Regions from separate parts of the Streptomyces sp. NPDC014727 genome, predicted to be linked through region 3. Evidence: riboswitches for the same ligand, from Rfam matches in the RefSeq annotation. Region 3 holds a riboswitch; each other region holds the start of a gene.
What was found. A riboswitch is a leader RNA that binds a small molecule or an ion and turns the genes downstream of it on or off. The one in region 3 is predicted to bind glycine.
Positions count from the first base shown of each region.

Region 1 (7,763 bases), on a different contig from region 3:
AGGCTGCGCACGAAGCCGAGGATCGCGCCCTTGGCCGCCGAGTAGTGCGCCTCGCTCTCGGTGCCGCCGATGCCGAGCTCGGAGGAGATCGCCACGACGGTGCCCTCACCCCTGTTGATCATCCCGGGCAGCACCGCCCGGACCGGGTTGAGCAGGCCGCCCACGTGGACGTGCATCATCCGGTTCCAGGCCTCCTCGGTGATCTCGCCGACCGGCACCAGCTCGTAGTGCCCCGCCGCCGTGACCAGCGCGCCCACCGGCCCGACCTCGGCCTCGATCCGGCCGAAGGCGGCGGACACCGACGCCGGGTCGGCGACGTCGCACTCGTAGGAGTGCTTCAGGTGCTCGACGGGACGCAGGTCGAGACCGCAGACGGTCCAGCCCGTCTCCTCCAGCGACCGGCACACGGCCGCGCCGATGCCGGAGGCGGCGCCCGTGACGACCGCGACGCGCGCGCTCATCGGACGACCTCCCGCTCGCCCACCGGCTCACTGATCTGGTTGCGGCGGCTCGCGTAGACCGCGACGCCGACGATGCCCAGTGCGACCAAGCTGATCACCATACTCCAGTTGATGTACCACGGCTGACCGGGACTTGTTCGCGGCCAGAGGACGTTGACGATTTCAATGGCCAGCCACGCCGCGGCGGCGTACGTGACGATCCCACCCCAGCGGCCCATGGAGAAGGGCCCGGGCACCCAGCGCCCACTGAGACGGAGCAGGGCGGCAGCGAAGACCGGGATCGCGAAGGCGATGTAGGGGCCCATCACGGAGAAGTTCACCAGCACGTCGTAGAAGTCCGAGCCGGCGAAGAGCAGGAAGAGCGCCGAGACGACGGCGGTCAGGCCGATCGCAGAGATCGGCATCCGTTCCGGGCCGGCTAGCTTGGCGAGGGTGGCCGCGCCGGGCAGGGCCCCGTCGCGGGCCATGCCGTAGACGGCGCGGGAGACGGCCGACTGGACGGCGAGGAACGCCGAGACGAAGCCGATCACGAACATGATGAGCAGCGGCTTGGCGATCGAGGCGCCGAGCTGCTCGGTCAGGGTCGCGGAGACCGGGTCACCGCTCTGCACGTTCAGCACGGCGGGCAGGTCCGGGATGGCGAGGATGACCGAGACCGCCGAGAACATCACGATCACGCCGACCAGGAGCAGGCCGAAGATGATGGCCTTGGGCACGTTGCGCTCCGGATCCTGCACCTCCTCGGCGATCGACCCGGCGGACTCGAAGCCGAGGAACGCCCAGCCGACGAAGGCCATCGCGACGAGCATCGTGCTCAGCGTGCCGCCGTTCGCGTGGGGCAGGCCGTCGAAGAGGGTCGAGACCGGGTTGACCCGGTGGAAGGCCAGCAGCACGATGCCGAGCACGACCGAGCCCACGATCTCGCACAGGATGCTCGCGGTGATCATCACCTTGAGGACCTGGCGGCCGATCATGTTCGCCGCGGTGCCGAGGCCGATGATGCCCATCGCGACCAGGACGCGCTGCCGCTGGCCCGGTGCGGCGTCGAAGACTTCGAGCAGGAAGCCCGCCGCGGCGTACGCCATCGTCGACAGGGTGAGGGTGAGGCCCCAGATGTACGCCCACGCGGCGGTCCAGCCCCAGGCCGTTCCGCGGGCGTGCCGGGCCCACTGGTAGACGCTGCCGGCGTACGGCCAGCGCGAGGCGAGCTCGCCGAAGACGAATGCCACGAGCAGCTGGCCGCCGAGCACGATCGGGAACGCCCAGAAGAAGCGCGGCCCGGCGGCGAACAGGCCCAGCGCGAAGATGGCGTACAGCGCCACGATCGGCGAGATGTCGGCGAAGGCGAGCGACAGGGCGGAGCGGAAGCCGAACCCGCGGTTCAGTACGTCGTGGCCGCCGTCCGGCGGCGTCACGACCGCGCGGTCGGCGGTGCTCTCAAGGCTGGGTGGTCCCATTGCGGTGACCTCCTGGGGTGGGCCAGTGATTTCGGCCTCAGTCTCATGGCTCCGTGGCACTGCGCAACAGCCACCCAATGTCACGCCTTTGGCGCACGGTCCTATACGAATGCACAACGCGCCCGGCGGCGCCGACCACGGGGTCGGCGCCGCCGGGCGCGGGGGTCCTGCCTCAGGCGACCTCGCTCGGCACGGCCACCGGGGCCGGCGCGGCGGGGGCGCGGCGCGCCGGGCGAGCTTGGTCTGGCCCAGGTAGAGGACGGTGGCGACGACCAGGCCGACGATCCAGGAGACGACCGCGCCGCCGAGGTCGTCGACCAGCGGGCCCGTGTAGAGCCCGGTGTTGACGAACGGGACCTGCGCAGCCATCGTGGCCACGTAGGCGGTGATCGTCGGCCAGTTCACCAGACCGTAGCTCCCGCGCCGGTCGAAGAGCTGGTCGGTCTCGTACTCGCTGTGCCGCACCAGGTAGTTGTCGGCGAGGTTGATCGCCGTCCACGGCACCGGCAGGTTGAGCAGGAACAGGGTGATGTTGAGGACCGGCGCGGCTCTGGATCATCTGCGGCACGCCCATTCAGGGCTCCTGGATGGAGTGGTACGCCATGAACAGGGCGCCCACCAGGTTCCCGACGACGATCGCGAAGATCGCCCAGGGCAGGTCGAGCCCGATCAGGACGGCGAGCGCGCCGTTCACGAAGCCGGTGATCTGCAGGTTGCTGGAGAACCACACCGTGAACAGGTGTCAGGGCCTGCCGTGCCGCTCGTTCACCGGGACGTAGTCGATCGAGTGCTGCTCGATGCGCTCGTTGCGCTGGGTCAAGGCCGATGCGGTCGGGCACCTCAGGTGGGAGGTGTCGGTGGACTCCACCGTCGCCCGAGCGCACCAGCACGCCGCAGGGGTGCGTAAAAGAGGGCTGGCGATCCACGCCGGCCGGGCACGGACGGCCTGGCGCGCGAGCCGGAGGACCACGCGCTGGGCCGATCGCGCGGCGGCCCGACCACCAAGGTCCACCTCGCGGTCGACTCTTCCTCGCACGTCCTGGCCGTGGTGGTCACCGCGGGCCAGCGGGCTGACGCGCCGCTGTTCACCGAGGTCATGGACCGTATCCGAGTGGAGTGCGTCGGCGACGGACACCCCCGCACCCGCCCCGACCGCGTGATCGCCGACCGCGTCTACTACTCCCGCCAGATCCGCTCCTACCTGCGCCGACGACAGATCCCATACACCATCCCTGAGAAGCTCGACCAGGCCGGGCATCGCCTGCGTCGAGGCTCGGCCGGCGGTCGCCCGCCCGGCTTCGACCGGGAACGGTACAAGCGCCGCCACAAGATCGAGTGCCGGATCGGCCTCCTCAAGCAATCCCGTGGCGTCGCGACCAGGTACGAAAAACCTCCTTCCCGAGCTCGTACGTACCCGGACGGTAGGCATCACCTGGCTGAGCAGGGAAGGGGCCCGGCCCTCATATGGCCAGGTCAGGCCCTATCCGGTCAGCATTCGATGACGTTGACCGCGAGTCCGCCGCGGGCGGTCTCCTTGTATTTGACCTTCATGTCGGCGCCGGTCTCCTTCATCGTCTTGATGACCTTGTCCAGGGAGACATGGTGGCGGCCGTCGCCACGGAGGGCCATGCGGGCCGCGGTGACGGCCTTGACCGCGGCCATGCCGTTGCGCTCGATGCACGGGATCTGGACCAGGCCGCCGACCGGGTCGCAGGTCAGACCGAGGTTGTGCTCCATACCGATCTCGGCGGCGTTCTCGACCTGTTCCGGGGTGCTGCCGAGGACCTCGGCGAGGCCGCCCGCGGCCATGGAGCAGGCGGAGCCGACCTCACCCTGACAACCGACCTCGGCGCCGGAGATGGAGGCGTTCTCCTTGAAGAGCATGCCGATCGCGCCCGCCGCGAGGAGGAAGCGGACGACGCCCTCCTCGTCGGCGCCGGGGACGAAGTTGACGTAGTAGTGCAGGACGGCCGGGATGATGCCGGCCGCGCCGTTGGTGGGGGCGGTGACGACGCGCCCGCCTGCCGCGTTCTCCTCGTTGACCGCCATGGCGTAGAGGGTGGTCCACTCCATCGCGCGCGTGGCGGGATCGCCCTCGGCGCGCAGCTGCCGGGCGGAGTTGGCGGCGCGGCGGCGGACCTTCAGGCCGCCCGGCAGGATGCCCTCGCGGGACATGCCGCGCGAGACGCAGCTCTGCATGGTGCGCCAGATCTCCAGCAGCCCTTCGCGGATCTCCTCCTCGGTGCCCCAGGCCTTCTCGTTCTCCAGCATCAGCGCGGAGATCGACAGACCCGACTCCCGGGAGAGGCGCAGCAGCTCGTCGGCGGTGCGGAAGGGGTGGGTGAGCTTGGTGTCGTCGAGCTTGATCCGGTCCTCGCCGACCGCGTCCTCGTCGACGACGAAGCCGCCGCCGACCGAGTAGTAGGTCTTCTCCAGCAGCGGCAGCCCGTCGGCGTCGTACGCGAAGAGGGTCATGCCGTTGGCGTGGTACGGCAGCGAGCGGCGACAGTGCAGCACCAGCTGGGTGGGCTCGTCGAAGTCGATCTCGTGGGCGTCGCCGAGCTCCGTCGCCAGCAGCCGCAGCCGCTGGGTGTCGCGAATGCGCTGCACCTCGGCGTCGGCGTGCTCCACGTCGACCGTACGGGGGCAGTGGCCCTCCAAACCGAGCAGGACGGCCTTCGGCGTGCTGTGGCCGTGCCCGGTCGCCCCGAGCGAGCCGAACAGCTCCGCCCGCACCGAGGCCGTATGCGCCAGCAGGCCGTCTTCCTTCAGACGGCCGACGAACATCCCGGTGGCGCGCATCGGGCCGACCGTGTGCGAGCTGGACGGCCCGATGCCGATGGAGAAGAGATCGAACACGGAGATGGCCACGGGCGGGCTCCCTTTGAATAGTTCGGCCTGAAAGTTTCGCCGCGCGGCAGGCGGCTTGCTCCATGGGCGAGGCGCGACGGGCGCCTGCTTTCCAGAGTCCGCCTTCTCTGCGCGGTAACGGGGCCTGAGAGTTTCCAGGGAGGATTTGCTCCTTCGACGCCACGTCCTTCAGGAGACGTGGGCTCTCCCGCGCAGAACCGCCAGCGGTGTGTTCAGTTGTTCGGTTCTTGCGGAAGTTTTGCGCCGAGTGCTTGCTGGTACAGCCGTCCGGCACGGTAGGAGGAGCGGACCAGGGGGCCGGACATCACTCCGGCGAAGCCGATCTCCTCGGCTTCCTCCTGGAGTTCGACGAACTCCTCGGGCTTGACCCACCGCTCCACCGGGTGGTGCCGCGCTGAGGGCCGCAGGTACTGGGTGATGGTGATCCGGTCACACCCGGCGTCGTGCAGGTTCTGCAACGCCGTCGAGACCTCCTCCCGGGTCTCACCCATGCCCAGGATCAGGTTCGACTTGGTGACCAGACCGAACTCCCGTGCCGCGGTGAGCACACCAAGCGACCTGTCGTAGCGGAAGGCGGGCCGGATCCGCTTGAAGATCCGGGGCACTGTCTCCACATTGTGCGCCAGCACTTCCGGGCGGGACTCGAACACCTGGGTCAGCAACGCGGGGACACCGTTGAAGTCCGGGATCAGGTTCTCCACCCCGGTGTCCGGGTTCAGCGCGTGGATCTGCCGGACCGTCTCGGCGTACAGCCAGGCACCGCCGTCGGGCAGGTCGTCGCGGGCCACGCCGGTGATGGTGGCGTATCGCAGCCCCATCGTCGCCACGGACTCCGCCACCCGGCGCGGCTCGTCCCGGTCAAGAGGCTGGGGCTTGCCGGTGTCGATCTGGCAGAAGTCGCAGCGCCGGGTGCACTGGTCGCCGCCGATGAGAAAGGTGGCCTCGCGGTCCTCCCAGCACTCGAAGATGTTGGGGCAGCGCGCCTCCTCGCATACCGTGTGCAGCCCTTCGGCCTTCACCCGCGACTGCAGCGCGGTGTACTCCGGCCCCATCCGCACCTTGGCCTTCATCCAACCCGGCTTGCGCTCGACGGGTGTCTGGCTGTTCCGCACCTCCAGCCGCAGCAGCCTGCGGCCGTCAGGCGCAATGGAAGGCGTGCTGGTTCCGCTCATCTCACAGCTCCGGGTACAAGGGGTGTGTGTGGGCGAGCGTGGCCACACGAGCCCGCAGCTCGGCGGCGACGCCCTCGTCGTACGCCGGCGCCAGGGCCTCCGCGATGATGTCGGCGACCTCCGCGAACGCGGCCTCCTCGAAGCCTCGGCTGGCCAGCGCAGGCGTACCGATGCGCAACCCCGAAGTCACCATCGGCGGGCGGGGGTCGAACGGTACTGCGTTGCGGTTCACCGTGATGCCGATGTGGTGCAGTCGGTCCTCCGCCTGCTGCCCGTCGAGCTCCGACTCGCGCAGGTCGACCAGGACCAGGTGTACGTCGGTACCACCCGACAGCACGGACACACCCGCACCCGCGACATCGGGAGCGCTCAGCCGTTCCGCGAGGAGCCGAGCGCCTGCGAGGGTGCGCTCTTGGCGCTCGCGGAACACCGGCTCGGACGCCATCTTGAAGGCAACCGCCTTGGCCGCGATCACGTGCTCCAGCGGGCCGCCCTGCTGCCCGGGGAAGACCGCGCTGTTGACCTTCTTCGCCACGTCCCTGCGGTTGGTCAGCACCACTCCGCCGCGCGGGCCGCCGAGCGTCTTGTGTGTGGTCGTGGTGACCACGTCGGCGTACGGCACGGGATTCGGGTGGAGTCCGGTGGCGACCAGCCCGGCGAAGTGCGCCATGTCCACCATCAGGTACGCGCCGACCTGGTCCGCGATCCGCCGGAAGGCGGCGAAGTCGAGCTGTCGGGGGTACGCCGACCAGCCTGCGATGATCAGCTGGGGCCGGTGCTCATCGGCAAGTCGCTGCACCTCCGCCATGTCGACGCGGTTGTCCTCCGCGGAGACGTGGTAGGCGACGACGTTGTAGAGCTTGCCGGAGAAGTTGATGCGCATGCCGTGGGTGAGGTGACCGCCGTGCGCGAGGTCCAGGCCCAGGATGGTGTCCGCCGGCTGGAGGAGCGCCGTCATCGCGGCGGCGTTCGCCTGGGCGCCCGAGTGCGGCTGCACATTGGCGAAGGCCGCGCCGAACAGGCCCTTCACCCGTTCGATGGCGAGGGACTCGACCACGTCGACGTGCTCACACCCGCCGTAGTAGCGACGGCCCGGGTAGCCCTCAGCGTACTTGTTGGTCAGGACGGAGCCCTGCGCCTGCATCACTGAGACCGGTGCGAAGTTCTCGCTGGCGATCATCTCCAGCGTGCTCTGCTGACGCACCAGCTCAGCACATACGGCCGCGTACACGTCAGGGTCGAAGTCGGCGAGCCGTCGGTTCAAGACGGACATCTCAGGCTCCTTCGGTGAGAGCCGCGTAGGCGGTTGCGTCCAGCAGGTCGGGCGTGCCGGTGATCCGCAACCGGAACAGCCAGCCCGCTCCGAAGGGGTCGGAGTTGACCAGGCCGGGGTCGGCGACCGCCGCTTCGTTGATCTCGACGATTTCGCCGTCCGCGGGAGCGAACAGGTCGCTCACGGACTTGGTCGACTCGATCTCTCCGCACGTCTCGCCAGCCTCGATCGTCGCGCCGACGGCAGGCAGGTCGAGGTAGACCACGTCGCCGAGCGCGTCGGCCGCGTGGGCTGTGACCCCGACGGTCGACACGTCGCCGTCGGTCGCGATCCACTCGTGGTCGCTGGTGTACTTCAGGTCGGTGGGCAGGCTCATGATGGGTCCCTAAGAATGTCGGTCGGTCCGGGAGGACCGGGTGTGGCTGATGAGGGGTTTTCGGGCAGCGGTCAGCCTTGGCGGCGGTAGAAGGGCATCGGGACGACCTCGGCGTACTCCTGGCTGCCCCGGATGTCGACGAGCACCTTCGTG
Region 1 is NZ_JBIBYR010000031.1:40,417-48,179, reverse strand. It holds gene ACF1B9_RS32350 (SDR family NAD(P)-dependent oxidoreductase) at 1-461, opposite strand, end outside; gene ACF1B9_RS32345 (amino acid permease) at 458-2,422, opposite strand; gene ACF1B9_RS32340 (cytosine permease) at 2,493-2,648, opposite strand; partial or broken gene ACF1B9_RS32335 (IS5 family transposase) at 2,737-3,386, shown strand; gene ACF1B9_RS32330 (L-serine ammonia-lyase) at 3,407-4,789, opposite strand; glycine riboswitch at 4,892-4,989, opposite strand; gene lipA (lipoyl synthase) at 5,002-5,961, opposite strand; gene glyA (serine hydroxymethyltransferase) at 5,963-7,234, opposite strand; gene gcvH (glycine cleavage system protein GcvH) at 7,236-7,610, opposite strand; gene gcvT (glycine cleavage system aminomethyltransferase GcvT) at 7,682-7,763, opposite strand, start outside.
Region 1: another riboswitch for glycine. It lies ahead of ACF1B9_RS32330 (L-serine ammonia-lyase); the one in region 3 lies ahead of gcvT (glycine cleavage system aminomethyltransferase GcvT).

Region 2 (7,763 bases), on a different contig from region 3:
TCTTCCTGGGCGACAAGCTGGGCGTCGGAGCGCAGCTCTCGACCGGTGTAGTGGTCGTGCTCGGGATCCGGATCTTCTCCAACGCCGCGGCCATCCGACGGCACGTCTTCCGGGCTTGAGGCCGATGAGCAACGATGAACTTCCCAGCGACAAGGAGCGCACCGGCGAGCAGTCGGCCGGTGCCGCAAAGGAGCTCACCGGGCGTCAGCGGCTGATCGCCGGGCTGTGGCCGCCACGGGCGACACGGGCCCAACTCATCGTCGCGCTGCTGCTGTTCGTCCTCGGTCTCGGGCTGGCCATTCAGGTGCGCTCGAACAGCGACAACAGCGCTCTGCGTGGTGCCCGTCAGGAGGACCTGGTCCGCATCCTCGACGAGCTGGACGACCGTACACAGCGTCTGGAGGACGAGAAGCAGCGCCTCGATGCCCAGCGCACGGAGTTGGAGAACAGCTCCGACCAGGCCGAGGAGGCGCGCAAGCAGACGGTCGAGAAGGAGCGGCAACTCGGTATCCTCGCGGGCACCGTCGCAGCACACGGTCCCGGGATCACGCTCACGGTCAATGACCCCGGGGACGGGGTCAAGGCGGACATGCTGCTCGATGCGCTCCAGGAGTTGCGCGCGGCGGGCGCCGAGGCGATCGAGGTCAACGGGGTGAGGGTGGTGGCCAATACCTACTTTTCTGGTGACGGCGGCCATGTCAAGGTGGACGATCGTAAGATCACCGCGCCGTATGTGTTCAAGGTGATCGGCAAGCCCCAGGATCTGGAGCCGGCTCTGAACATCCCCGGGGGTGTGGTGCAGACACTGGAGAAGGAGCAGGCCACCGTGCATGTGGAGCAGGCCGACGACATCGTCGTGGATGTCTTGCGACCGGCGAAGCGGCCTGACTACGCTCGGTCGTCGACCCGATGAGGCGGCGGCACGGAGGGGTCGAAGGACACGGGCGGGAGGTTGCGGGGGGTCGGCGCATCGTAAAGGTGGTGCGTGGTGGAAACTGTCGAGTGGATACGGACGTTGTGAAGATGTCCGGGTCGGCAGGTGTATTCATTCAGGGTTCGTCCTGCCCCACGGGCGGGTCTATTTCGGTCAAGGGGAATCGCCCGTGAAGTTGTTTGGGAAGTTGTTCGGCAAGAGCGCTCGCGATGAGGCTGCCCGCCATCGCGCACCACGCCATGGCCAGGTGGATGAGCAGGGCTCGGAGCGCCCGCTCTACCGCGATCAGGTATCCGGTTCGAGTGGTGACAATTCGGGAGTTTCCGGCGCGTCGTCCGTTGACCCTGCCGGTGCCGGCCGCATAGGTTTCGGGGAACCGTCAACCTCAAGTACGGGTGGAGGGTTCAGCCCGGGGCAGGAGGGTTCGTCCATGCCGGTCTGTACGAGGTGCGGGCATCGCAACGCCGAGGCCAGTCGTTTCTGCTCCAACTGTGGTGCGCCGCTGAAGGGCGGAATTCCCGAGCGTGCCTCGGAGACGACCTCGACCATCTCCATCTCCGGCCTGGAGGCGTACGAGGCGGAGGCCACCGGGCAGACGCCCGTACCTTCCCTCTCGCCCGAGGCACAGGCAGCTGTCGACGCTCTTCCGCTCGGCTCGGCGCTCCTGGTGGTGCGACGTGGTCCGAACTCCGGCAGCCGTTTCCTGCTCGACGGGGAGCTGACCACGGCCGGCCGCCACCCGCAGAGCGACATCTTCCTCGACGACGTGACGGTGTCGCGGCGGCATGTGGAGTTCCACAGGATGCCTGACGGCAGCTTCACGGTCGGGGACGTCGGCAGCCTGAACGGCACCTATGTCAACCGCGAGCGCATCGACTCCGTCGCACTGTCCAACGGCGACGAAGTGCAGATCGGCAAGTACCGGCTGGTCTTCTACGCGAGCCAGCGGGGCATCTGACCCGTCAGGGAAGGTCCATGCTGAGAACACCGACGGGCGGTGCCGGTAACGGCACCGCCACCGCCGACGACCGCCCGATGAGCATCGGCACGGTGCTCCTGCAGCTGCGGGACGAGTTTCCCGAGGTGACGATCTCCAAGATCCGCTTTCTGGAGGCCGAAGGGCTCGTCGAGCCGCAGCGGACCCCCTCCGGCTACCGCAAGTTCCGTGAGGCCGACGTGGAGCGGCTGGCTCAGGTGCTGCGTATGCAGCGGGACCACTATCTGCCGCTGAAGGTCATCCGGGAACATCTGGACGCCCTCACCCGCGGTGAGAAGTCCGCCCTGCCGTCCGGAGGCGGTCCCCGGGATCTGGCCGACGGCGGCTGGGAGGCGGAGCCCGGACGGGCTACCGCAGCCCGGATCGGCAGAGCCGAGCTGCTCGCGGCCGCCGAAGTCACCGAGAGTGACCTTGCCGAGTGGGAGTCGTACGGCCTGGTCGTTCCGACCTCCGAGGGTGGATACGACGCCGAGATGGTCACGGTGGCCAAGCTTGTGGCGGATCTGGGTCGATTCGGTCTGGAACCGCGTCACCTGCGCGCCATGCGAGCGGCCGCGGACCGTGAGGCCGGACTCGTCGAGCAGGTGGTCGCGCCCCTGCGTCGACACCGGAATCCGCAGACCAGGGCACACGCGGAGGCCACCGCGCGGGAGCTCGGAGAGCTGTCCGTACGGCTTCATTCGGCCCTGGTGCAGGCGGCTCTGCGGGTCCGGTTCCACTGATCACGTCGGTGCCCGACTACCCAAACCTGCCGAGCACGTCCTAGGGTTGCTGTGTGAACGAGCTCGACGTTGTGGGTGTCCGGGTGGAAATGCCCTCCAACCAACCGATCGTGCTCCTGCGTGAAGTGGGAGGCGACCGGTACCTCCCCATTTGGATCGGTCCTGGTGAGGCGACCGCGATCGCCTTTGCCCAGCAGGGCATGGCACCGGCCAGGCCGCTGACCCATGATCTCTTCAAGGATGTGCTCGAGGCCGTCGGCCAGGAGCTGACCGAGGTCCGAATCACGGACCTGCGGGAAGGGGTCTTCTACGCGGAGCTGGTCTTCGCCAGCGGGGTCGAGGTGAGCGCGCGGCCGTCCGACGCCATAGCGCTCGCCCTGCGCACCGGAACGCCGATCTACGGCAGTGACGGGGTGCTGGACGACGCGGGTATCGCCATCCCGGACGAGCAGGAGGACGAAGTGGAGAAGTTCCGCGAGTTCCTCGACCAGATCTCACCGGAGGACTTCGGGACCAACAGTCAGTGACCGTTCTGCGGGGCCGCCGTCAGCGCATCCGACAAGCCTTTCCCGCTCGCATGTCACGTGAAACCACCCTCAGGGTGATTATCACTCGGCGTGCCGAGTGTGGCGATCGTTGACGCACCCCGAGTGACTGCCTACCTTCGAGATGGCAGGACAAGGACGGAGGTCGGCGTGAGAAGCAGCGGCGACGGTACGGCAGCGGGTGGGCCGTATCCGCAGCAGGGGAGTACAGCCGGCCGCACCATCAGGCAACCGGTTCAACCGGCGGCGGTGGCGGGGGGCGGCGTGGCATCGGCCAACGACATCGGTTATCGCGGGCCGACGGCTTGCGCGGCTGCGGGGATCACCTATCGGCAGCTCGACTACTGGGCCCGTACGGGGCTGGTCGAGCCGAGCGTGCGCCCCGCATACGGCTCGGGCACGCAGCGGCTCTACAGCTTCCGGGACGTCGTCCTGCTGAAGATCGTGAAGCGTTTCCTGGACACGGGCGTCGCCCTTCAGAACATCCGCACCACGGTTCAACACCTGCGGGCCCGCGGATTCCAGGATCTTGAGCGGATGACGCTGATGAGCGACGGCGCGACGGTATACGAGTGCTCTTCGCCGGACGAGGTCGTCAGTCTGCTCCAGGGCGGCCAGGGGGTCTTCGGTATCGCTGTGGGCGTGGTGTGGCAGGACGTGGATGCGGCGCTGTCACAACTGCACGGTGAGCGGGTGGACACCGGCGAGACACTGATCGGGAACAATCCCACCGATGAACTCGCGCGGCGACGCAATCGCGCCGGCTGACCCCGTACCGGAATCGGGCGCGGCGATTGTCAGTGCCGTAGGGCAGCATCGATTGATGTGAGAGCCGCGCCCACCATCCTGCATCTCGACATGGATGCCTTCTACGCCTCCGCCGAGCAGGCGTCGAAGCCCAGCCTGCGCGGCAAACCTGTCGTGGTGGGTGGGCTGGGGCCCCGCGGGGTCGTCGCCACCGCCTCGTACGAGGCCCGGCGCTTCGGGGTGCACTCGGCGATGCCCATGGCGCAGGCGCGGAGGCTGGCCCCCAACGCGGCCTATCTGGTGCCGCGCTTCCTTCTGTACCGGACGGTCAGCGACCAGGTGATGGAGCTGCTGGGGCGGCTCTCCCCGCTGGTGGAGCCGCTCAGTCTCGACGAGGCCTTCGTGGACCTGGAGGCAGGCGGGGCGGCCGACGACTCGGCTTCCGCGCGGGAGGTCGGAGAGCAGCTGCGTACGGCCATCAAAGCGGTCACCGGGCTCACCGGTTCGGTCGGGCTCGCCGGTTCCAAGATGCTTGCCAAGATCGCTTCGGAGGAGGCGAAGCCGAACGGGCTGCTGCTCATCGAACCGGGCACGGAGCGGGAGCTGCTCGCACCCATGCCGGTACGGATCCTCCCCGGCGTCGGACCCGCGACGGCGGACCATCTGCGCCGCGCCGGGATGACGACGGTGGACGACCTCGTCGAGGCGGGTGAGGCGGAGCTCGTACGCCTGCTGGGGAGGGCGCACGGGGGCTCGCTCCATCGCATGGCGCTCGGGTACGACGACCGGCCCGTGGTCGCGGAGCGGGACGCCAAATCGGTGTCGGTGGAGGACACCTTCGACGCGGACCTGCACGACCGGGTGCGGGTCAGGACGGAGGTGGAGCGGTTGGCCGACCGATGTGTCCAGCGGCTGCGGGGGGCGGGGCGGTCCGGTCGGACGGTGGTGCTGAAGGTGCGCCGGTACGACTTCTCCACGCTCACACGGTCGGAGACGCTGCGTGGGCCCACGGACGACCCCACGGTGGTCCGGGAGGCCGCCGCGCGGCTCCTGGAGGCTGTGGACACCACCGGAGGGGTACGGCTCCTCGGTGTGGGCGTCACGGGGCTCGCCGATTACACCCAGGAGGATCTCTTCGCACAGGCCGCCGGTGAGCGGGCCGCGAGCGGGGAAGCGGCCGAGGAGGATAGGACGGCGGGAGGCCGTGGGGAGGAAACGGTGAGCGGTGCGCCGGAGGAGCCCCCAGGGAGCGCAGAGCAGTCGGCGGCACGGCGCTGGACCGCCGGACACGACGTACGCCATGACACATACGGGCATGGCTGGGTGCAGGGCAGCGGCATCGGCCGGGTGACGGTGCGGTTCGAGGAACCTGAGTCGGCGCCCGGCCGGGTGCGGACGTTCCGGATCGACGATCCGGCCCTGCAGCCGGCCGAGCCGTTGCCATTGGTCCGGAACCCGGTGGACTACTCGTCCTGGCCGGCGAGTCTGCCGAAGTCCCTGTCCGGGCCGGTCTCCTCGAACGGGGAGTCCAGGCCGTAGTGCCGGTAGAGCTGGAGCTCCTGTTCGGGCGAGAGATGGCGGCCGACGCCGAAGTCCGGTGCGTCCTTGATCAGCGCACGGTCGAAGGGGACGCGGAGCGAGTCCTCCACGAATTCGCTGGGTTCCAGCGGGACGAACGCGTCCCGGCTGAAGAGTCCGGTGCGTACGGCCGCCCACTCGGGGACACCGGTCGCGTCGTCGAGGTACACCTCGTCCACGGTTCCGATCTTGGTGCCCTTGCGGTCGAACGCCTTGCGGCCGATCAGGCTGCGCGGATCTATGTCGGTCTGCACGGTCCCTCCCACTGGTCGCGGCTACTCCACAAGCACTACAAAAGTGCAGATCCGGGGGGTTGGCCACTCGAGAATGGCGCCACTGACCCCGCTGGTAGGCTGGTACTGGCCGCTGACCCCGTGCGGGAGAGTCCTCCGGAGCTGATCCGAAGGCGCCGAAGGAGCAAATCCTCCCCGGAATCTCTCAGGCCCCCGTACCGCACGGACGAGGTCACTCTGGAAAGCAGGGCGGGTTCCGCGCGGCCGAGTGCCGATGCGGCTCCTTCCCTCACCGACGGTGAAAGCCGGTGCGCCGCAGGGTGCGCCGGTGAAGCTCTCAGGTCGAGATGACAGAGGGGGAGGCCGTTCGGGCACCCGCGCCGTGGTGCCCCTCGCAGGTCGTGACAGACCAGGAGGCCTCCACCATGACCCCCCGCCGCACTCCGCTCTCCCAGCTGGAGCAGGGCATTCCGTTCGAGCAGCGCCACATCGGTCCCGATGCCGAGGCACAGTCGAAGATGCTCGCCCAGGTCGGCTACGGCTCGCTGGACGAGCTCACCGCGGCAGCCGTGCCCGATGTCATCAAGAGCGCGGAGGCACTCCGGCTGCCGACCGCTCGCACCGAGGCCGAGGTCCTCGCGGAGCTGCGCGCCCTCGCCGACCGCAACCAGGTGCTGGCCCCGATGATCGGGCTCGGCTACTACGGCACCTTCACTCCGCCGGTGATCCTCCGCAACGTCATGGAGAACCCCGCCTGGTACACGGCCTACACGCCGTACCAGCCGGAGATCTCGCAGGGCCGCCTGGAGGCGCTCCTCAACTTCCAGACGATGGTCGCCGAGCTGACCGGGCTGCCCACCTCCGGCGCCTCCCTGCTCGACGAGGGCACCGCGGCCGCCGAGGCCATGGCGCTCTCGCGGCGCGTCGGCAAGGTCAAGAACGGCGTCTTCCTGGTCGACGCCGATGCCCTGCCGCAGACGATCGCCGTCATCGAGACCCGCGCCGAGCCGACCGGCGTCGAGGTCGTCGTCGCCGACCTCGCCGACGGCATCCCGGCGGAGATCGCCGAGCGCGGTGTCTTCGGCGTCCTGGTGCAGTACCCCGGTGCCTCCGGCGCGGTGCGCAACATCCAGCCCGTCATCGAGCAGGCCCACGACCTCGGTGCGATCGTCACGGTCGCCGCCGACCTGCTGGCCCTGACCCTGCTCACCTCCCCGGGTGACCTGGGCGCGGACATCGCGGTCGGCACCACGCAGCGTTTCGGTGTGCCGATGGGCTTCGGCGGACCTCACGCCGGGTTCATGGCCGTACGCGAGCAGTTCGCACGCAGCCTGCCCGGCCGCCTCGTCGGCGTCTCCGTCGACGCGGACGGCACCAAGGCCTACCGGCTGGCCCTGCAGACCCGCGAGCAGCACATCCGTCGTGAGAAGGCCACCAGCAACATCTGTACGGCTCAGGTGCTGCTTGCCGTCATGGCCGGGATGTACGCCGTTTACCACGGCCCGGACGGGCTGCGGACGATCGCTCAGCGCACCCACCGCTACGCGACGATCCTGGCCGAGGGGCTGCGCGCCTCGGGTGTCGAGGTGGTGACGGGCGCCTACTTCGACACCCTCACCGTGCGTGTTCCGGGGAAGGCCGCCGACATCGTGGCCGCGGCTCGCGACCGAGGTGTCAACCTCCGGCTCGTGGATGCCGACCTGGTTTCCCTCGCCTGCGACGAGACGACCACCCGTACGCAGATCGCCGCAGTCTGGGCCGCCTTCGGTGCCGACGGGGACATCGAGGCGCTGGACGCGGCGGCCGCAGACGCACTGCCCAAGTCCCTGCTGCGCACCGACGAGATCCTCAACCACCCGGTCTTCCACCAGCACCGTTCCGAGACGGCGATGCTGCGCTATCTGCGCAAGCTCGCCGACCGGGACTACGCCCTGGACCGGGGCATGATCCCGCTCGGCTCCTGCACCATGAAACTGAACGCGACCACCGAGATGGAGTCGATCACCT
Region 2 is NZ_JBIBYR010000020.1:4,644-12,406, forward strand. It holds gene ACF1B9_RS26925 (small basic family protein) at 1-119, shown strand, start outside; gene ACF1B9_RS26930 (DUF881 domain-containing protein) at 125-913, shown strand; gene ACF1B9_RS26935 (FHA domain-containing protein) at 1,104-1,892, shown strand; gene ACF1B9_RS26940 (MerR family transcriptional regulator) at 1,910-2,653, shown strand; gene ACF1B9_RS26945 (bifunctional nuclease family protein) at 2,707-3,180, shown strand; gene ACF1B9_RS26950 (MerR family transcriptional regulator) at 3,349-3,966, shown strand; gene ACF1B9_RS26955 (DNA polymerase IV) at 4,024-5,484, shown strand; gene ACF1B9_RS26960 (PRC-barrel domain-containing protein) at 5,409-5,777, opposite strand; glycine riboswitch at 5,891-5,987, shown strand; gene gcvP (aminomethyl-transferring glycine dehydrogenase) at 6,182-7,763, shown strand, end outside.
Region 2: another riboswitch for glycine. It lies ahead of gcvP (aminomethyl-transferring glycine dehydrogenase); the one in region 3 lies ahead of gcvT (glycine cleavage system aminomethyltransferase GcvT).

Region 3 (7,763 bases):
TCCGGGTCCATTCTCGTAATGCCCGGAACACGCACAGTAGCCCAAGCCCCCACATCTCACACCGATGTTGGGTAAACGGAACGGAACTCCATGACGACACGACGGCGAGCGGTGCGGAAGATCAACGAAGCCGAGGAGGCGCGCGACGCACTCGGCGCGGCGCTTCGGCGGGCAGGCATCCAGCTTCCTGCGTTGGACATCCGTCCCGTGTCGCGCACCGACGGCACCGGATACGCGCTGGTGACCCTCGGTGACTGCTCCGCGCCCGTGGCCCGCGCGCTGGCGGCGGTCATCGAGAAGGGGGCGGCGGTCATGCGGCCGACGGCCGAGCACGGTGAGCCGGTGCGGGCGGGCGGAGGCGCGGGGTGAGCTTCGCCCCGGCCGTCGCACGTCCGTGGCGCGATGCGTGGCCGCCGGCCGCGCGGACGGACGACGGCAACGCGTGGGTGACGGGGAACTGCCGGCTGTACTGCCGACGCGAGGGCGTGCGCGTGCTGTGGGTCGGCTCCGTGCACACGCCCGGCGCGACGGGCGACCTGTACGCGTGCGGCCCGTGCGTCGCGGAACTCGACCACCTGGTGCGCGTCCAGTCGCACGCCAGGGACGCGCCCACCGGCCCCGCCGCGCGGTCCGCCGATCCTGCTTGCGGGGGAGACGCGACGGCGGGGACGGAGACCAGGTACGGGAACAGGAACGGGAACGGGGTTACGGCCAAGGCGGTGACGTGCGAGCACCGGCAGACCGAGAAGCGCGATGGCAAGATCCACTGCCGCACCTGCAGGCGACAGCTCTACCTGTGAGCGACACCGAGGGCAAGTGGTGGCCGAAGGACGAGGACGAGGAACCCCTGATCAAGGGCTCCGGCCTCAGCACTCGATGATGTTCACCGCGAGCCCGCCCCGCGCCGTCTCCTTGTACTTCACGCTCATGTCCGCGCCCGTCTCCTTCATGGTCTTGATGACCTTGTCCAGGGAGACCTTGTGGCTGCCGTCGCCGCGCAGCGCCATCTTCGCCGCCGTGACGGCCTTGACCGCGGCCATGCCGTTGCGCTCGATGCACGGGATCTGGACGAGACCGCCGACCGGGTCGCAGGTCAGGCCGAGGTTGTGTTCCATGCCGATCTCGGCGGCGTTCTCTACCTGCTCGGGGGTGCCGCCGAGGACCTCGGCGAGGGCGCCCGCGGCCATGGAGCAGGCGGAGCCGACCTCGCCCTGGCAGCCGACCTCGGCACCGGAGATGGAGGCGTTCTCCTTGAAGAGCATGCCGATGGCTCCGGCGGCCAGGAGGAAGCGGACGACGCCGTCCTCCTTCTCCGCCTCGGTGGCGCCGCCCGCCGCGAAGTTCATGTAGTAGTGCAGCACGGCCGGGATGATGCCCGCGGCACCGTTGGTGGGTGCGGTGACGACGCGGCCGCCCGCCGCGTTCTCCTCGTTGACCGCCATCGCGTAGAGGGTGATCCACTCCATCGCGTGGGTCTGCGGGTCGCCCTCGGCACGCAGCTGACGCGCTGTGGTCGCGGCACGGCGGCGGACCTTGAGACCGCCGGGCAGGATGCCCTCGCGGGACATGCCGCGCGCGACACAGGCCTGCATGACGTGCCAGATGTCCAGTAGACCCGAGCGGATCTCGTTCTCGGTACGCCAGGCCTTCTCGTTCTCCAGCATGAGCGAGGAGATGGAAAGGCCGGTGTCCTTGGAGAGCCGCAGCAGTTCGTCGCCGGTGCGGAAGGGGTACTTCAGCACGGTGTCGTCGAGGACGATCCGGTCCTCGCCCACCGCGTCCTCGTCCACGACGAAGCCGCCGCCGACCGAGTAGTACGTCTTCTCCAGGAGAGAGGCGCCCTCGTGGTCGAAGGCGAAGATCGTCATGCCGTTGGCGTGGTACGGCAGGGCCCTGCGGCGGTGCAGGACCAGCTGCTCGTCGGCGTCGAAGTCGATCTCGTGCATGCCGAGCAGGTTGATCCGGCCGGTGGTGCGGATCCGCTCCACCCGGTCGTCGGCGGACTCCACGTCCACGGTGCGGGGCGACTCTCCCTCCAGGCCGAGCAGGACGGCCTTGGGGGTGCCGTGGCCGTGACCGGTTGCGCCGAGGGAGCCGTACAGCTCGGCCCGTATCGAGACGGTGTGGGCGATCAGGCCCTCGTTCTTCAGCCGGCGCGCGAACATGCGGGCGGCGCGCATCGGGCCGACCGTATGGGAGCTGGACGGGCCGATGCCGATCGAGAACAGGTCGAAGACCGAGATGGCCACGGAAGACTCCTAAGGGTTGGTAGACGCCGTTGTCTGCCGGGTGGTGCGGTACGGACCGGTCGGCCCGAAGAGCAGCGGGGACAAGGGATGGGGCACCGCGCTCACTGACCAGTGTGCGTGGTGCCCCGCCCGAAAGGTGACGAACTGTGTCCCGTATTACTCGGGACGAGCCGCGTTCCGGACTACTTCAGACCGGGGTACAGCGGGAACTTCTCGGCCAGCGCGACGACGCGGGCCTTCAGGCTGTCCGCGTCGTAGGACGGCTTGAGCGCGGAGGCGATGATCTCCGCGACCTCGGTGAAGTCCTCGGCCTGGAAACCGCGGGTGGCCAGGGCCGGCGTACCGATCCGCAGACCCGAGGTGACCATCGGCGGCCGCGGGTCGTTCGGGATGGCGTTCCGGTTGACCGTGATGCCCAGCTCGTGCAGCCGGTCCTCGGCCTGCTGGCCGTCCAGCTCGGAGTTGCGCAGGTCGACGAGGACCAGGTGGACGTCCGTACCGCCGGACAGCACGGAGACACCGACCTCGGTGACGTCCGGCTGGACCAGCCGCTCGGCGAGGATGCGGGCGCCGTCCAGGGTGCGCTGCTGGCGCTCCTTGAACTCCTCGGTCGCCGCGACCTTGAACGAGACCGCCTTGGCCGCGATCACGTGCTCCAGCGGACCGCCCTGCTGGCCCGGGAACACCGCCGAGTTGATCTTCTTGGCGAGCTCCTGCGTCGACAGGATGACGCCACCGCGCGGACCGCCGAGGGTCTTGTGCGTGGTGGTCGTGACGACGTGGGCGTGCGGCACCGGGTTGGGGTGCAGACCCGCGGCCACCAGGCCGGCGAAGTGCGCCATGTCGACCATCAGGTACGCGCCGACCTCGTCCGCGATGCGGCGGAAGGCGGCGAAGTCCAGCTGACGGGGGTACGCGGACCAGCCGGCGACGATCAGCTTCGGCTTGGACTCCTTGGCCAGACGCTCGACCTCGGCCATGTCCACGACGCCGGTCTCGTCGACGTGGTACGGGACCACGTTGTAGAGCTTGCCGGAGAAGTTGATCTTCATGCCGTGCGTCAGGTGACCGCCGTGGGCCAGGTTCAGGCCCATGATCGTGTCGCCCGGCTTCAGCAGCGCGAACATCGCGGCGGCGTTGGCCTGCGCACCGGAGTGCGGCTGGACGTTCGCGGCCTCGGCGCCGAACAGCGCCTTGATGCGGTCGATGGCGATCTGCTCGACGACGTCGACGTGCTCACAGCCGCCGTAGTAGCGGCGGCCGGGGTAGCCCTCGGCGTACTTGTTGGTGAGGACGGAGCCCTGGGCCTCCATGACCGCGACCGGAGCGAAATTCTCCGAGGCGATCATTTCGAGGGTGGACTGCTGACGGTGGAGCTCGGCGTCGACGGCGGCGGCGACGTCCGGGTCCAGCTCGTGGAGGGAGGAGTTGAGAAGCGACATCAGGTGGTCCCTTGGGGTCTTTAGTTGCCGGAGAACTCGGTGTACTCGTCGGCGGAGAGCAGGTCCTTCGGCTCCTCCGCCACACGTACCTTGAACAGCCAGCCGCCTTCGAACGGAGCGGAGTTCACCAGCGACGGGTCGTCCACGACGTCCTGATTCGCGGCGGTGACCTCACCGGTCACCGGCGAGTACAGGTCGCTCACCGACTTGGTCGACTCCAGCTCGCCGCAGGTCTCGCCCGCGGTCACCGTGTCACCGACCTCGGGGAGCTGGGCGTAGACGACGTCGCCGAGCGCGTTGGCGGCGAACTCCGTGATGCCGATCGTCGCCACACCGTCCTCGACGGCCGACAGCCACTCGTGCTCCTTGCTGTAATGCAGCTGCTGGGGGTTGCTCATGACCTGAATTCTCCTGTACGCGTGGGAGTGCTGATGAACGGTGGTCTTACGGTGTGAGACGGGAATGCGTCACTTCTGAGGTGCGCGGACGTCACTTCTGACGCTTGTAGAAAGGCAGCGCCACGACTTCGTACGGCTCGTGGCTGCCCCGGATGTCCACCCCGATGCCCGTGGTGCCGGGCGTGGCGTGCGCGGCGTCCACGTACGCGATGGCGATCGGCTTGCCCAGGGTGGGCGACGGGGCGCCCGAGGTGACCTCGCCGACGATCTCGCCCCCGGCGACCACGGAAAAACCGGCGCGCGGCACCCGGCGGCCCTCGGCGATCAGCCCGACCAGCTTGCGGGGCGGGGCGGTCTCGGCGCGCTCGGCGGCGGCCGTCAGGGCCTCGCGGCCGACGAAGTCGCCCTCCTTCTCGAACTTCACGACCCGGCCGAGGCCGGCGTCGAAGGGGGTCAGCTCGGTCGTCAGCTCGTGCCCGTAGAGCGGCATGCCCGCCTCCAGGCGCAGCGTGTCGCGGCAGGAGAGCCCGCACGGGATCAGGCCGTGGGAGGCGCCGGCCTCGGTGAGGGCCTTCCACAGCTGCTCGGCGTGCTCGGGGGCGACGAACAGCTCGAAGCCGTCCTCGCCGGTGTAGCCGGTGCGGGCGATCAGCGCGGGCACACCGGCGACCGTGCCGGGCAGGCCGGCGTAGTACTTCAGGCTGTCCAGGTCGGCGTCGGTGACCGAGGCCAGGATGGCGGGGGACTCCGGGCCCTGGACGGCGAGCAGCGCGTACGCGTCGCGGTCGTCGCGCACCGCGGCGTCGAAGCCGTCGGCCCGCGCGGTCAGCGCGTCCAGCACGATCTGGGCGTTCCCGGCGTTGGCGACGATCATGTACTCGTCGTCACCGAGGCGGTAGACGATCAGGTCGTCCAGGATGCCGCCGTTCTCGGCGCAGATCATGGTGTAGCGGGCGCGGCCGACGGCGACGGTGCCGATGTTGCCGACCAGCGCGAAGTTCAGGAAGGCGGCGGCCTCGGGGCCGGTGACGGTGATCTCGCCCATGTGGGACAGGTCGAAGAGACCGGCCCTGGTGCGCACCGCGTTGTGCTCGTCGCGCTCGCTGGCGTACCGCAGGGGCATGTCCCAGCCCGCGAAGTCGGTCATGGTCGCGCCCAGCGAACGGTGCAGGGCATCGAGGGCGGTGAGACGGGGGGCGGTGCTCATGGATGTGACTCCCGGGGCATGACGACGAGGACAATCCCTCCCCATCTGTCATCGGAACCTGAGAGGTTCGCCGAGAGCCCCTGAGGGGTTCGGCTTGCACCTTGGGTGGAGCCGCGGAGCGGCCCGCTTTTCAGATCTGCCTCATCCACGCGGTACGGGGCCTGAGAGATTCAAGGGAGGAACTTGCTCCTTCGGCGCCCGGCACATGCAGTGACCGGAACTCTCCCGCGCGGATTCAAGCGGCCTTTATGCAGTTGGCCGGGTCATCATCGCACGCATTCCGTCGGAGTGGGGCCCCGGTCCCCTCTCGGAATCGACGGCGTGGACGGTTGTGTCGCATTACCTTTTCTTTACACTTCAGGGGCATACGCGGGTGACCCGACAGGGGGAGGGCGATGACGTTGCAGCGGTACGCGACAACCGCGGGAGTCGCGCACGACGCGATGCCCGCACAGCCGGGGGTCCCGGCCGGGGAGATGCTCGGCCCGCGCGCGCCCGTCGTACGAGACCTGCGGGGGCGGGCCGGGCGCGGCCCGCGCAGCCTGCGCTTCGCGGCGGGCGACGTGGTGGTGGTCTCCGGACTGCCCGGCAGCGGCAAATCGACGCTCATCCGGCGGACGGTGACGACGGCCCGCGCCATCGACTCCCAGGACACCCGGGACCGCTGGGCCCGGCTGATGCCCCGCTTACTCCCGTACGCCCTCTACCGTCCGCTGGTCCGCGCCGCCCACTACCGGGGACTGTGGCGCGCGCTGCGCTCCGGCGAGTCCGTCGTCGTCCACGACTGCGGAACCCAGGCGTGGGTGCGCGGCTGGCTGGCCCGTGACGCCCGGCGCCGGGGCCGCGTCCTCCATCTCGTCCTGCTCGACGTCACACCGCAGACGGCGAAGGAGGGCCAGCGGGAGCGCGGGCGGGGTGTCTCCGGATACGCCTTCGCCCGGCATCGCAGGGCGGTGGGGAAGCTGCTGCGGGTCACCGAGACCGGCCTGCTGCCGCCCGGCTGCGCCTCGGCGGTGCTGCTGGACCGCGAGGCGGCGAGGGCGCTGGGCCGGATCACGTTCGCCACGGCACCGAAGGCGCGGGCGGCAGGCCGTAATCTTCTGCGGGAAGGCTCGGGCAAGAAGGGGAAGCAGTGGACATTCCGGCGCAGGTCCAGTCCCATCCGCAGAGCGGATGGCCGGCCAATGAGCTCGAAGAGGTACTGATGGCCTCGGTGGGTAGCCCGGAGGCGGGCGGACGGCTCGTCGAGGTGCTCGGGCGCAGCCAGGTCTGGGTGCCCCTGCCCAATGGCGGCGGACCCGACTCCCCGGACCTGGACCTGCCGACACTGGAGATCGACGGCGCCGCGTACGTTCCTGTCTTCAGCTCCGAACAGCAGTTCCTCGCCTGCGTCGGCACCCGTATGTCCGTCACCGTCGCACCCGCCCGCGACTTCGCCCGCGGTCTGCCCCCGCAGCTCGGTATCGCGGTGAATCCGGGCGGCGCTGTCGGGATGCCGCTGCCGCCGCCCGCCGTGGCCGAGCTCTGCCGCGCCGGACGCACCCCGCTGGACGGGCCGGCCGGCGGCGGCCGGGTCCGGCTGTACGAACCGTCCTGGCAGGAGGAGCCCGTCGACTTCCTCGCCGCGGCGGCCGGCGAATTCGAGGAGAGCGGCGTCGTGCTCACCGCCCGCCGGACGCTGGCCAGCATCGAGGGCGGCGAGCCCGTCCTCTTCATAGGGGTCGAGTTCTCCACCTGGGAGGGCGCCGGACGCAACGCCCCGATGGACGCCCTCGGCCGTGCGCTGGGCCGGGTCGAGGTGCCCTGGCCGGTCAACCTGGTCCTGCTCGACGTGGCACAGGACCCGGTCGGCGACTGGATGCGGGAGAAGGTCCGGCCGTTCTACCGGCGCGAGACCCCGTAGCACGCCGACGGCTCCAGGGCCGATTGCCACGTCGGCCCATGGAGTCAAGTCGGTGTCAGGACCGACGCATAAGCTGGTTTGATGGCTGGTGCCTCGGCATCATGCCGCACCCGTGTGCCCCGGGAGCGGCGGGCCGACACAGTGGATCGAAGAGGGGCGGGACCAGGTGAGTGCGTCAGGCACCGCGGCGGCCGGGCAGGTCGAGCACATGCTGCGCCAAGTGACGCCGGGACGCTACGACGCGTACGAGGCGCTGCTGCAGGCCCTCGTGAACGGCCGGATCTGGATGCTCCTCTGGCACGGCCAGGCGGGCTCGCCCGACGCCCAGTACGGAAACATGGAGATCGACGGCCTCGGCTACGCCCCCTGTGTGACCTCCGCCCAGGAGCTCTCGGCCAGTGGCTGGAACCGGGCCCATGAACTGGTCGGCGGGCGCGACATCGCCCGTGCCCTCTTCCCCGACCGCTGGGGCATCTGGCTCAACCCGCACGCCCCGGGCGGCGGAATCGGCATCCCCTGGCTGGATCTGCGCCGGATCGCCACCGGCCTCGACCGGATGCCCGC
Region 3 is NZ_JBIBYR010000022.1:97,142-104,904, reverse strand. It holds gene ACF1B9_RS28440 (hypothetical protein) at 91-369, shown strand; gene ACF1B9_RS28435 (hypothetical protein) at 366-800, shown strand; gene ACF1B9_RS28430 (L-serine ammonia-lyase) at 867-2,249, opposite strand; gene glyA (serine hydroxymethyltransferase) at 2,432-3,691, opposite strand; gene gcvH (glycine cleavage system protein GcvH) at 3,712-4,089, opposite strand; gene gcvT (glycine cleavage system aminomethyltransferase GcvT) at 4,181-5,296, opposite strand; glycine riboswitch at 5,437-5,534, opposite strand; partial or broken gene ACF1B9_RS28410 (AAA family ATPase) at 5,692-6,375, shown strand; gene ACF1B9_RS28405 (enhanced serine sensitivity protein SseB) at 6,429-7,199, shown strand; gene ACF1B9_RS28400 (enhanced serine sensitivity protein SseB C-terminal domain-containing protein) at 7,366-7,763, shown strand, end outside.

Region 4 (7,763 bases), on a different contig from region 3:
CAGTCCGCGGCCGCCCTCGTCCTCCTGTGCAGCCCGCCGCAGGTGCGGGGAGGTGTGGCCCCCGTCCGAGACCTCGCAGATCAGGCCGCGGTCCCGAATGAGCCGCAGCCGCACAGGGGCGCCGCCGTACCGGATCGCGTTGGTGACCAGCTCGCTCACCACCAGCTCGATGACGAACACCGCCTCGTTGTACCCCCACTCAGCCAGCTTCTGGACCGCCAGGGAGCGGAACCTGGCGACCTCTGCGGGATCGGCGGGAAGGTCCCAGCTCGCCACCTGGTCGTCGCTCAACGCATGGACCCGGACCAGGAGCAGGGCCGCGTCGTCTTCTGGGGACTTCGGCAGGACAGCGCTCATAACACTGTCACAGGTCTCTTCCAGCTGTCGGCCTGGTACGGACAGTGCGTCGCGCAACTCGTTCAGGCCGACGTCGATGTCCCGGTCGCGGGCCTCCACCAGGCCGTCGGTGAACAGGGCCAGGAGGCTGTCCTCGAGAAGGTCGAATCCGACGCTTTCGAACGGCAGGCCGCCCAGGCCGAGCGGTGGGCCAGCGGGCAGGTCGAGGATTTCCACGCGGCCGTCAGGAGCCACCACTGCGGGGGGCAGGTGGCCGGCCCGGGCCATGACGCAGTGGCGCTCGACCGGGTCGTAGATGGCGTAGAGGCAGGTCACGCCAACGGCCCGGTCATCCTCGCTCCCGAGGGACTGCGCGACCAGGTCGTCGAGCCGGGCGAGCAGCTCATCCGGTGCGAGGTCCATTGCCGCGAGCGCCGCCACAGTGGTCCGCATCCGACCCATGGTGGCGGCGGCACGCATGCCATGACCGGCAACGTCCCCGACGACCAGGCCGACCCGTGCCCCGGAGAGCGGGATGACGTCATACCAGTCCCCGCCCACTCCCACGGGTCCGGCCGCGGGAAGGTAGCGGTGAGCGACCTCCACGGCCGCGGGCTGCGCTAGGCGATGCGGGAGCAGGTCGTGCTGCAGCATCAGCGCGATCGCGTGCTCGCGAGCGTAGCGGCGTCCGTTGTCCACACACACCGCGGTCCGGGAGACCAGTTCCTCCGCGAGGGCGATCTCCTCGGGGTCGAAAGCGTCCCGCGGCGGGAACCTTTCAAACGTCGCCAGGCCCAGCGTGGTTCCCCGGGCCCGCAGCGGAACGACCGCCACCTGGTCGCAGGCGACCGAATGCCCATGGGCAAGGCAGCGCAGCTGCGGCGAATCGGGTGAATATCCGATGGGACGCGGCGATGTCGCTGCCGCCGGACGGTCGTGGTCCGCCACCCGTTCCGCCACCCGCCGCAGGTCGCGTGTGCGGGCCGAACGGGAACACCGGCACCATGCGGTGGTCGAGCAGGTGATCGCGGACAGCAAGGCCGGTGCCCTGGCCCATCTGCCGTCCGGGCACTTCCACGCCAACGCGGCCTGGCTCACCCTGTGGGCGATGACCTACAACCTGCTGCGGGCCGCAGGTTCCCTGGCCTCGCCCTTCCACACCAAGGCCACCAACGCCACCCTCCGCACCCACCTGGTCCAGGTCCCGGCCCGGATCGCGCGATCCGCACGACGTATCACCCTGCACCTGCCCTACAACTGGCCCTGGCAGCAAGCCTGGACACACCTCTTCGACACCGTCCACGACCCACCCGCACCGGCCTGAACCCCCTGATAACCCGCCCGCCAGGGCCCGACCGGAACCGAACCCGTGGAAAAGCTGGGCAGACCAGCAGAAACAACCTGCCCATCCACGACCACCGACCGAAACCAGCTCGCACAACGATCAAAAGATCATCTTCAGAACACGTCGGTGGATCGAGGCTTAGACGGCTGTGAGGGTCTGGGGCGACACCACGGCAAGGACGGGGCACAGCCAGGCCTGGAAGGAGCCAGGACAAGTGAGCTGCACGAGCCCGACGCTGACCTGTCAGTGAACGGAGCGCCGCAGAACCGCATGACGGGAATGTGCGATCACTCCTCCATTTTGCTCTCTGTGTCTCGCCCGCGTTCGTAATTCAGCGGCCTGGAGGGCGAAATCCCGGGATCTGACCTGGGCAGACATGGGTGTGGCCGCCTGGAGGCCGTTAGACGGCCTTCAGGGCAAGCCAGAGCGCGGCCAGATCTCCCGTGTCGGCGACCTGCTTCCCGGTCAGCTGCTCGATCCGCCGAACGCGGTAGAGCACCGTCTGCCGGTGAACGTGCAAGGCCTCGGCGGTGCGCTGCCAGGACCTGCCGTTCTCGAGGAACACCCGCAGGGTTCCCAGCAGTTCGCCGGACTGCGCGGACGGCAGTCGGAGAACGGGGCCCAGTACGCGATCGACGAGGGCCCGGGCCTCAGTCGGGTTGCGCGGGCCGAGGAGCGGATCGGCATCGGCGTATCGCAGCAGTGGGGTGCCCTGTTCCCTTGCGGTGTCGAGCGCCCAAGTGGCCTCTCGCGCCGCGTCGACGACGCGGTCAGCGCGGACGATCAGGTCGCTGACACCTGCTTGGCCACCCGGCCCGAGCGCCTGCACCAGCACCTGCACGGCCGCGTCGGGCAGCACCGTGAGCGACGTGCTGCCGCGGTGCACCGTGGCATGCCTGACGGCCGAGCGCCACAGGTGGAGGTGCAGGCCTTTGAGCAGTTCCGGGTCGTCGTTGCGTGCCGCCACGCACACTGCTTCTTCGACCGGGAGGCCGAGCTCTGCCAGCTGGCGCCGGGCAACCGCCGGCGCCAGCTGCGCATCGAGGATCTGCAGCAGAAGCTCCGCACCGGTCCTGCGATCGTGCTCGATGGTCAGGCGGGCCTGGGAAAGCGCCAGCGCACACACCGTCGCGGCGTGCTGCAGCAGCAGCGCGTCCGGCTGCCCGGTCGGCTCGGAGAGGGCGACGAGGACCGCGTCCGGGTGGGTCGGGACGTCGACCAGGAGCGCGCGACGGTCTTGGTGGAGAGGGATCGCGATGATGCCGGCCCGGAGCTTTCCGCGACGCTCGGTCACGGCGATGCGGATGTCTTCCGGGAGCGGGGCGCTGCCCGGGTACCAGCCGTAGCCGGTCGCCCGGTCGCACACCCGGACGTCGCAGGCGAGCTCGCGGGACAGGGCGCTCGTGAGCGTGGTGAGCCCGGAACCGTGCGAGGAGATCTGCTGCAGCGCCTGGTAGATGCGCTCGGTCCGGATCAGGCGCTGGGATTGTTCCAGGAGGGTCGCCTCGGCGACCGCGCGCGAGATCGCGACGAACGGCATCGGGTAGGCGATCCAGAGCACCGGGAAACCCAGTTCTTCGCTGGTCTGCGCCAGCCGCTTGGTCAGCGGCGGGGCGTACATCTGCTCGGCGATGGCCAGCGCGGCAGCACCGTGCTCGACTAGCTGCCGGACGAGTTCCTCCTGGCCCGACGCGCTGCGCGGGACTGGCTTGCCGTTGGTCATGAGGAGTTCGCCGCCCGCCACCCAGCGCCACGGCTCGGGCAGGTCCGTCGTGTGGGTCCAGGAGATGGGGCGGTCCAGCGCGCCGGCCCCCGAGTGGAGTCTCAGGCGCAGGTGCGGCATGTCGAGCAGTTCGCCCACTGTGATCGGCATGAGGCCACGGTAAGACGAGGCCTGACCGCCTGTACAGCAGCGTTATTCAAATGCACAGTCACGGGCGGGAACTTTGAGCGTTGGGGGTCTTCGTGGCGCCCTTCGCACCGGCGTACACCTGGGTGAACATCCCGCAACGCCTCCCCGCGGCCTTCTCGAGCCAAGGACGCCTTCGTGACTGCTCGATCGAACCTCATAGACGATGCTCCGCTGACGCGCTTCCACAAGAAACTGACCGCCTACTCGTCGGGCGGACCGTTCATCGACGGTTACGCGATCGCGATCGTCGGTGTCGCTTTCACGACGCTTACGCCCGCCCTGGACATGACCACGGGGGACAAGGGTCTGGTCGCGGCCGCCAGCCTGGTCGGCATCTTCGTGGGCGGGGCGTTGTTTGGGTATGTCACCGACCGGATCGGCCGGCACGTCATGTACATCGCCGACCTGGGCGCGCTCGCGCTGTTCTCGGTGCTGTCCGCCTTCACGACGGAGGTCTGGCAGCTCGTGCTCCTGCGCTTCCTCCTCGGCGCGGCCATCGGTGCCGACTATCCGATCGCCACGTCGCTGCTGGCGGAGTACCTCCCGCGGCGGTTCCGCGGTCGGATGCTCGGTGCGACCTTCGTCGTCTGGGCACTCGGTGCCGCTGCGGCGTACGTCGTGGGCGTGGGCCTTGCGGGGCTCGGTGCGAACGCCTGGCGGTTCATGCTCGCCAGCCCGGCCGTGTTCGCCATGGTGACCCTGTTCCTGCGGCTCGGTACGCCGGAGTCGCCGCGCTGGCTGCTCAGCAAGGGCCGTCCTGACGACGCCGACCGGGCGATCAAGAAGGTCTTCGGCCCGCAGTACGGCGTGGCAGACCTGGCAGCGGAACCGACGGTCGCGCGAACTCGCTACACCATGGTGTTCCGCTCGCCGTACCTCAAGCGCACCCTGTTCGTCGGCATCTTCTGGACCGCCCAGGTGATCCCGCTGTTCGCGCTCTACTCCTTCGCCCCCGATCTGCTGGCGGGCATGGGAATCACCGGGAACACCGCCGAGGTCTTCCTCGCCGCGCTCTTCGTCGTCGGCGGTATCCCCGGACTCTGGCTGGTCGAGCGGATCGGCCGCCGGGCGCTGCTGCTGTGGTCCTTCGGGATCGTCGCGGTCGCCCTGGGCATACCTGGTCTGGTGCCCGGAGTGCCGACCTGGGTCTCCTTCACCTCGGTCTGCGTCTTCGCCCTCGCCTCGGGCGGCTCCAGCTTCCTCGAGGTGGTCTACCCCAACGAACTCTTCCCGACCGAGGTCCGCGCCACCGCCGTCGGTGTGGGAACGGCGTTCTCCCGCATCGGGTCGGCCGCGGCCACCTTCTTGATGCCGTTCGCCCTGGCCAAGAGCCAGAGCCTGCCGCTCCTCATCGGCGCCGTCGTGTCGGTCGTCGGGCTCCTGGTCACGCTGGCCTGGGGCATCGAGACCCGAGGCCGGGCGCTCAGCGACACCGCCGCGGGCGCCGACCACCCGGCCGAGCCCACTGGTTCCTCCCTCACCACCACCGTTACGAACTGACTGGAGACCGTGATGAACCACGACAACCGAACCGCTCCGATCGGAGCCCTGGACGCCACGAAGGTCCCGCGCTTCGCCGGCCTGGGCACCTTCGCTCGGATACCCGACATCGGCTCGGTCAGCGACTACGACATCGCGATCCTGGGTGTGCCGTTCGACGGGGGCACGTCGTACCGGCCGGGTGCCCGCTTCGGTCCGATGGGTGTTCGTCAGGCCTCGCGTCACCTGCGCCCGAAGTTCCACGTCGAGCTCGACACCGCACCACTCGAAGCACTCCAGGTCGTCGACGCCGGCGACGTTCCCTGCACGCCGTACAGCATTGATGAGGCGGTCGCCCAGATCGAGGGCTACGCCCGCGACGTAGTGGGACAGTCCGACCGGCGCATCGTGAGCATCGGCGGCGATCACACCATCGCGCTGCCCATGCTGCGCGCGGCCAAGGACAAGTACGGCCCGATCGCGCTGGTCCACTTCGACGCGCACCTCGACACATGGGACACCTACTTCAGCGCTCCGATCACGCACGGCACGGTGTTCCGCCGGGCCTTCGAAGAAGGCCTGCTCGCCGAGGACAAGTCCATCCACCTGGGTATCCGCGGACCGATCTACGACCAGATGGACCTCGTGGATGACAAGAGGTTCGGCTTCCGGGCGATACGCGCCGGAGACCTCGATGTCATCGGCATCGACGGGGCGGTGGACGCCGTACGGCGACGCGTGGGCGACGCACCGGTGTACATCTCGATCGACATCGACGTGCTCGACCCCGCGTTCGCGCCGGGGACGGGGACGCCGGAGATGGGCGGGTTCAGCAGCCGCGAGCTGTTGCGTCTGCTCCGAAGCCTCGACGGGCTCAACATCATCGGCGGTGACGTGGTCGAGGTCGCTCCAGCATACGACCACGCCGAGATCACCTGCGTCGCCGCCGCGACCGTCGTGTTCGACCTGGTCACGCTCATGACGAAGAACCACGTCGCCAGCCCCGTGCTCGCGGCATCGAAGCACGCCTGATTTGGGACGTGGTCGACGCTCACCAGGGTCGTCAGGGTGCTGACCCGCCCTGACGGCACCTCCACCCGGCCTTACGGTCGGGCTCGACAACTCAACACAAACGCTGCTCGAACCGGAGCGGGAGAGCCCTTGCCCAGTCTTGGCGAGGCGCCGAAGGAGCAACTCTCCCCAGAATCTCTCAGGCACAAGTACCGCTCCGGTGAAGCGACTCTGGAAAGACGGGACGTCGAAGTCCTGCGCCCACGGTGCAAACCGCCGGACCCGGTGGTGAAGCTCTCAGGTACCGATGACAGAGCGGGGAGGTCACCCGTCACGGCGCCGCGTCCGCGGTGCCCCCCATCAGGGAGCCTCGCACCATGACCTCACCCGGATCCTCCGCGTCCGGCGAGTTCGCCGCCCGTCACATCGGTGTCGGCGACGCTGACCGCGCCAAGATGCTGGCCGACATCGGCTACTCGACGCTGACCGAGCTGATCGACGTCGCTGTCCCGAGCGGCATCCGGAGCACCTCCGACCTGAACCTGCCCGCCGCCGCCACCGAGGCCGAGGCGCGTGCCGAGCTGCACGAGCTGGCCAGTAGGAACATCGTGGCCGTCCCGATGATCGGCCTCGGCTACCACGCGACCATCACACCCGCGGTGATCCGGCGCAACGTGCTGGAGGATCCGGCGTGGTACACCGCCTACACGCCGTACCAGCCGGAGATCAGCCAGGGCAGACTCGAGGCGCTGATCAACTTCCAGACCATGGTCGGCGATCTCACGGGGCTGCCGACTGCCAACGCGTCGCTGCTCGACGAGGGTACGGCGGTCGCCGAGGCCGTCACGGTCATGCGCCGCGTCGCCGGCAAGAACCGCACCCGCGTCCTGGTCGACCGTGACACCCTGCCGCAGACCCTCGACGTCCTGCGCACGCGTGCCTACGCGGTCGGTATCGAGGTCGTCGAGATCGACGTCGCCGAGCCGCTGCCGGAAGACGACTTCTTCGGGGTGGTGCTGTCCTACCCCGGCTGCTCGGGCGCGGTCCGCGACCTGCGCGAGATGACCGCTGCGGCACGAGCACGCGGGGCGCTGGTCACCGTGACCGCCGACCTGCTGGCGCTCACCCTGCTCGTACCACCGGGCGAGTTCGGCGCCGACATCGCCGTGGGATCGACCCAGCGGTTCGGTGTCCCCTTGTTCTACGGCGGGCCGCACGCCGGCTACATCGCGGTCCGTGAAGGGCTGGCACGCCACCTGCCCGGTCGGCTCGTGGGCGTGTCCGTGGACGACGGCGGCCGGCCCGCGTACCGCCTCGCCCTCCAGACCCGCGAACAGCACATCCGGCGCGACAAGGCGACTTCCAACATCTGCACGGCGCAGGTGCTGCTCGCCGTGGTCGCCTCCATGTACGCCGTCCACCACGGCCCCGACGGTCTGGCCGAGATCGCCCGGCGGACGCACCGGCACGCCACGCTCATCGCCGCAGGTCTGCGGGCGAGCGGGATCACGGTGGTGCACCGTGAGTTCTTCGACACCTTGCTGGTGCGGGTCGACGGCCGTGCCGAGGAGGTCGTAGCGGCCGCCCACGACAAGGGCCTGCGGCTGCGACTGGTGGACGGCGACCACGTCGGCGTCTCCTGCTCCGAGGTCACCACGCAGGACCACGTCAGTCTCGTGC
Region 4 is NZ_JBIBYR010000031.1:30,048-37,810, forward strand. It holds gene ACF1B9_RS32280 (SpoIIE family protein phosphatase) at 1-1,296, opposite strand, end outside; partial or broken gene ACF1B9_RS32285 (transposase) at 1,313-1,660, shown strand; gene ACF1B9_RS32290 (PucR family transcriptional regulator ligand-binding domain-containing protein) at 2,082-3,554, opposite strand; gene ACF1B9_RS32295 (MFS transporter) at 3,729-5,093, shown strand; gene speB (agmatinase) at 5,106-6,104, shown strand; glycine riboswitch at 6,213-6,308, shown strand; gene gcvP (aminomethyl-transferring glycine dehydrogenase) at 6,461-7,763, shown strand, end outside.
Region 4: another riboswitch for glycine. It lies ahead of gcvP (aminomethyl-transferring glycine dehydrogenase); the one in region 3 lies ahead of gcvT (glycine cleavage system aminomethyltransferase GcvT).